One region of the Psychromonas sp. KJ10-5 genome, then DNA from elsewhere that is predicted to be linked to it. Evidence: predicted binding sites of a transcription regulator. Region 1 holds the regulator's gene; the other holds the start of a gene.

What was found. Region 1 encodes LexA, which represses DNA repair genes until DNA is damaged. Its sites were predicted from a motif close to TACTGTATNNNNATACAGTA; they were not measured.
Region 2: the regulator LexA is predicted to act here: its motif matches at 1,219-1,238, upstream of AC0L3W_RS02185 (DNA topoisomerase III).

What each region holds. Positions count from the first base shown of each region.
Region 1 is NZ_CM147864.1:2,883,268-2,886,480, forward strand. It holds gene metA (homoserine O-acetyltransferase MetA) at 1-35, opposite strand, end outside; gene AC0L3W_RS12555 (GNAT family N-acetyltransferase) at 300-785, shown strand; gene AC0L3W_RS12560 (SCO family protein) at 838-1,518, opposite strand; gene lexA (transcriptional repressor LexA) at 1,576-2,202, opposite strand; gene AC0L3W_RS12570 (type II secretion system protein N) at 2,309-3,058, opposite strand; gene gspM (type II secretion system protein GspM) at 3,076-3,213, opposite strand, start outside.
Region 2 is NZ_CM147864.1:441,593-444,805, reverse strand. It holds gene AC0L3W_RS02185 (DNA topoisomerase III) at 1-1,208, opposite strand, end outside; gene AC0L3W_RS02180 (hypothetical protein) at 1,493-2,074, shown strand; gene AC0L3W_RS02175 (DUF1294 domain-containing protein) at 2,155-2,505, opposite strand; gene AC0L3W_RS02170 (NADPH-dependent FMN reductase) at 2,508-3,035, opposite strand.

The DNA of each region.
Region 1 (3,213 bases):
GATGCGGGCAAATCATCTGGAATACGAATTGGCATAATAGCTTCCTCTACAAATAAACGTTTAGATGTCTAGAAGTCTAACACTATAATAAAATTTAGACACCATTAATTCTAATTTCTACTAATCACGTAGAAAGTCTTTCTCTCTTTGGTCATAGAAAACAATAGGTTTAAATAAAAACCAATACCATGCTAAGCAAATCCAGTGAATCAACTCCCTTTATTGAGCGACTATTCTAGTATCTACTTAATGCTTTCGTTAGACTGCTCACATCAATCAATAATATGAAAGGAATGACTATGCTAGAAACTAAAACGCTTATTGCAGATTTAAACAACCCTCAACATGCTAAAGCATACCTTAGTTTGATGTCTCACTATGCTAGCGATCCTATGGGTGGTGGTAAAGATATTAGTGACTATGCTAAACAAAATTTAGTACCTAGCTTAATGAAGCGAACGGATGTGTATATTGTATTGATTTTTGATGGGGATACACCTGCTGCTTTATTAACAGCCATTGAAGGTTTTTCTACTTTTGCTTGTAAACCGTTGTTTAACATACATGATGTAGTAGTTCATTCTGACTACAGAGGCAATGGATTAACTAAGCACTTATTTGAAAGAATTGAAGAGTTAGCTAAATTTCGAGAGTGTTGTAAAATAACGCTAGAGGTATTGAGTGGCAATGAAGTCGCTTGTAAAGCCTATGAAGCATTAGGATTTTCGGATTATCAATTAGACCCAGAATTTGGCAGTGCTTTATTTTGGACAAAGACACTATAAATTTCGATCAGTAACCATTAGTGAATGTTAATGGTTACTGGCTATATAGCAGTTATTTAATCGTTTGATCTTGCTTATAGCTAGCTTGAATGTTTTTAATATCTTCAACCATTAAATCCATATTAACGTGATTAATACCTTGTTCATTACGGGATGCTTTGAAGGTTGCATGAAATTTACCATCTGGATTAATCAGTACTATAGAAGCACTGTGATCTACCAAGTAATATTCTTCTTTTTCACTCTTTTCAACAATACTATAAATCAACCCTAACTGCGTAACAAAAGGCCACAATTGCTTATGTGTACTGGTAACACCAATAAAGTTAGGATTAAAATAACTAACGTAATCAGCTAGTTGCTCTGCTTTATCACGATTAGGATCGACAGATACAAATACAACTTGAGTACGCGTATTTTGATCATTTTGTAAGTTTGGATACACACGATCTAAATCAGCTAAGGTCGAAGGGCAAACATCTGGGCAAAAGGTATAGCCCACAAAAAATAAAGTCCATTTCCCCTTTAAGGATGCATTAGTAAACGCGACTTTACCTGCTTTTTCAAAAGAGAAGTCTGGCAATGCACGGCTAGGTTGATGTATGACTAAAGCTTTATTATGAGTAATAAAAGGTAAACGACTACTGAAGTTTAATGCATTTGCTTGTAGGACACCAAACAACAAACAAAACCCCATCATGATGCACGTTAATACAATAATTAAAGGTTTCATTTATCTCTCTCTATGACTAGATTATATGGTCATTTTTAGTAAAAATGACTGTCCTAATTACATCCAATCTGCAGTTCTAATAACCCCTACAGCGATACCTTCGATATCAAATGATTGATACTCTAAGTCCACTTTAATCGGATCAAACAAGTTATTTTCTGCTTTTAAAGTCACTTGTTTTCCATCACGATAAAAACGTTTTACGGTGACATCTTCTTCAACACGAGCAACAACCACTTGGCCATTATTAATATTTTGCGTTTTATGCACCGCTAATAAATCGCCATCCATAATACCAATATCTTTCATGCTTTCGCCTTGCACGCGCAATAAAAAATCGGCGGCGGGGTGAAACAAAGTAGGGTCAACGTCGTAATGCGTTTCAACATGCTCTTGCGCCAAAATAGGCTCACCAGCTGCTACTTTACCAATTAATGGTAAACCTTCTACTGCGACTTCGTTATCTTTGTGTTCCGTCACAACTCGAATACCACGCGAAGTGCCTGATAGAATTTCTATTGCACCTTTACGTGCCAATGCTTTTAAATGCTCTTCAGCTGCATTCGCACTTTTAAAACCAAGAATCTTTGCCAGTTCCACGCGCGTTGGTGGCATACCTGTCTTCGCTATTTGATCTTTAATTACATCTAAAACTTCGCCTTGGCGTTTAGTTAGCTCTTTCATTAGGATCTCCACGCATTAATAAACTGTAAACATACACAGTGTATATTCATACATGGTTAAATACCAGTTAAGACGTTATTTTTATTCAATAACCTGTGTTAAGGCTTTATAGCTGACCACTGAAAGTCACTGTGGTTGCTCCGCTGGTATTTTTAGGCCCTATCCAATTTAATGATTTAGCCACTGAAGGTGCTAACTTATCAGTACCTTCAATCTCACCGTTTAGTTTATACACCCCGCCCTCACTTAAAGTGATATCTAGCGCGGTTGTTAACTCATCTGATTTTTGACTGACAAAGGCAGTAATGTCGCCATCATCACAACCCAATTCAACAGTTGGAGAGTCAAGATTTACTCTGCCTAACTGGCTATTCACAACAGCATTTTGCCACAAGACATTTCCTTGCAATTGCTGACAATAAGGCTGACCTTGCACAAATTCTTTGATCACGGCGGAAAATTGACCTTCAATTTTAACCGGTAGACGCATTGGAATAAACGTAAGTAATTCTCTAGAGCTTAAATCTAAAATAACATTTGTCGCTTTAATTCCTGCTGAACCATAACTGACAAAACCTTTACCAGACATCGCGTCAGATCCATTATAAAACGAGACATCGCCAGCTAGATTTAACGTGAATAAGTCCATTAAGCTAACGTCCCATTTTACGTTCTCAAAACTCAATTTGCGATTCACTTCTATTTGTTTTGCTTGCCCTTGCCAAATAGTTCCGCTGGCATTTTGGATTTTAATACCATTTAACGGTAACCAATCCACCACCACTGCCGCGGGTAATTTGACTATTAGGGTCATGAGATAAACCAAGACGACCAAGATTGCAATTTTAACTTTCATTGAATGCCTTTAATATATTAATAACTTAATGTTAAACGATTAACTTTCACCAAACCTTGCACTTTATCTTGGCTTAAATCTGCACTGTTAATTTTAACTTGGTGTTGATTTTGTAAGCTGGTTATCCAATCGATGAACTGGTTAAATTCAATTTG
Region 2 (3,213 bases), 1.5 Mb from region 1:
TTTTTGCTTAGATTGTCTAAAGTGCTAGTTAGTTTTTTTGTATCCGTTGGGATAATCGCGTGATGAGCATCAACTTTACTGTCATTCCAAGCTCTACCTTTGATTGATAAATTTACCCCTTGAACAGCCTGTTTCATCTCAGTATCGTTATGCATAATAGCTTGGCTGATAGTTTTAGCTTGCTTATGATGATTACGTGGTAAATAGCGTGAATCTGAACGCGGATAAGTAATAAGCTTGTAACGTTCATAAAGAGCTTGAGCAGCATCTAATACTTGTTGTGCGCTGTATCCAAAGCGCTTTGCTGCGTCAATTTGTAAGCTCGATAAATTATAGGGTAATGGCGCAATTTGCTTTTTTTGTTTATTCACAAAACTCAAGACCTTGGCTGGTTGATTTGTAATGCGATTTGCTACATTTTCAGCTAAGCCTCTCACTAGTACGCGACCTTCACTATCTTGATAAGGGGTACACGCTTCACTAGGCTGCCACTTTGCCGTAAAGTTTTCTCCAGCCCCTGTATTACAATGGGCTAAAACTTCATAAAAGGGTTTACTGACAAACTGCTGTATCTCACGGTCTCGTTTAGCCACCAAACCTAGTAATGGAGTTTGAACTCTCCCCACCGAAATAACGCCTTTATAGCCTGATTTTTGAGCTAATAAAGTGTAAGCACGAGTCAGGTTTAAACCGTATAACCAATCTGCACGGGTGCGTGCTAATGCTGAAGTTGATAATGGAATAAAGTCTTGATTTGAGCGTAATGATTGCAATGATCGTTTCACCGCATTAACCGTTAAATCACTGATCAAACACCGTTCAACTTGCTTTAGTTTAGCTCCTTTCACTCCACTAAAATGGATCACTTCATCTACTAATAACTGTCCTTCGCGATCAGGATCTCCGACATGTACCAGTTGATCGGCTTGTTTAATTAACTTCTTTAGCACACTCAGCTGCTTACTGGTTTTAGGAACGGACTTTAACTTCCACTGTTCAGGGATAATCGGAAGATGCTCAAACTTCCATTGTTTAAAGCTCGCATCATAAGCTTCAGGATCAACTTGTGTTAAAAGGTGTCCAATGCACCAGCTTACAACATCCCCATTACCGACGTAAATACACCCATCAGCTTTACGATGGGGTTTTGGTAAGGCATCAGCAACGGCTCTCCCTAGGCTTGGTTTTTCAGCAATATATAACTTCAACATGGACTCCAACTGTTTTTATAGACAGTATTTTATATAATAGAACAATTCAAGCTTTAACGCCCTATATTTGCAACTAAATTAACTGACAGTAGTCTATTTATGCAGATCAAATTAAAACGAATTTAGAAGAACATGACTATGAACATTAAGTCGCGTTACCTTAAAAATCAGTAATAAATAGGTATTGTCTCTTTGAGTCATTCAATAGAACTTTTAAAATATCATTTCGTATATACTAGTGAGCTCTTTGTTACTCACTAATAGCCTAATAGGAAATAATTATGAATCATTTATCTCTCTCTAAAGCGGCACTTTACGCCAGTACTTTATTATTTCTTAGTGCCTGTAATGATAATGAACAGGAGTTGCCTACTGAACCAACAGTGATAGAAGCACAGCAAGACACAATAACAGACAGCAGTGCTGCAAAACCGACATTGTTAGAAAGAGCCACTGCTGCGGCTTCTAAAGCTAAAGGCACTGTTGAAGATAGTTCATGGGATAACGTGACAAAATCCAGCGAAGAAATTTGGAATAAAAGCAAAAAAACTAGCCAAGAAGCACTCAATCTAAGCATTGAATCAGGTAAAGATGCTTGGCAAAAAAGCAAAGAAACTAGCTTAGAAGCATGGGAAGGCAGCAAAGAAAAAACACAATCTCTATGGCAAGATGGTAAAGAAACCAGCGAAGATTTATGGGAAAATGGCAAAACCTCTAGTGAATCTCTATGGAATGAGAGTAAGGAAAAAAGTCAGCAACTTTGGGATGAGAATAGTCAAAAGCTAAATGATTTATTTAATGATACTGAAGAGGAAGATGCATTCGATAAAGCAAATCAAGCTTTTGAAGCGGATGAAATCTAATTTGTGAAAACCAGCTTTTAAGAAGTCAGTTATCAAGTTTCAAAAGATCGTTGATTGTCTATAGCATTAACAGCTCACATTTAGCGGTTAATATAATAAATATAAGCCGCTGTACTAGCTACATTGAAAAATATCATTAGATAAAAATATCGGCGAAAGCTAACTTTAGTCGTTTTATGGTTAAATAACATTTGTCCCGCTAGGCTGCCAGGCCAACCAGAAAACAAAGCTAAGTAATGAAAGTGTTTCTCCGGTGTTCTTTGCCATTGTTTAATGGCAGCTAACTTATCCATCCCATAAAGAACCACACTTAATACATTAATCGCCGCCATAAAAAGCAGTGACCAACTTGGTAGCCACTGAATTGATTGAAAATAAAAGACGGCTAAAACATAAATAGTAGCCAGTAAAATAAATAGCAGTTTATGCACGATTAGTCGGTTAATTTAGCCACCAGCGAAATAAGTGCATTTTGCACTTTTTCATCGATCATTTTATTACTCACAATATCAAACACATCAAAAAAGTTAGGTACTGATAATGTGCCTTTCACATCTGCCGCAAAGTAAGAGGCAGAACCTGTTGCAGAAGCAAGTACAGATGCTGCTCCACTCGGACCCGGCGAGGTGGATAACATCAACATAGGTGTATCCTGATAGACCTTCATATCAATACGAGAAGTCCAATCAAACAGGTTTTTGTAAGCAGCCGTGTAAGAGCCATTATGCTCTGCAAATGAGATAATAATGACGTCTGCTTCAGTTATCTTTTCATAAAAGTCTAACGCTTGTTGGGGCTTTCCTAGTTTCACTTCACGCTGAATACTGTAAATTGGCATCTCATAATCATTTATATCAAGCAACTCGACTTCAGCATCAGAAATTAGGCTGGCAGTGTACGCTGCTAACTTTTGATTAATTGAATTTTCAGAATTACTCGCTGCAAATGCTAATACTTTCATATTAACTCCTTGTTATCTTGATGAAAATAAATCCCCCACTCAATAACTATACTACTTAAGCATTTTATTAGGATAAGAGCGGTAAATTCACTTATATTTCTAGATTAATACATACGCTTTAAAACGGCGTTATGCTAATGATTTTAATAATGTTAACCTTTAAAAACATCTTATCACC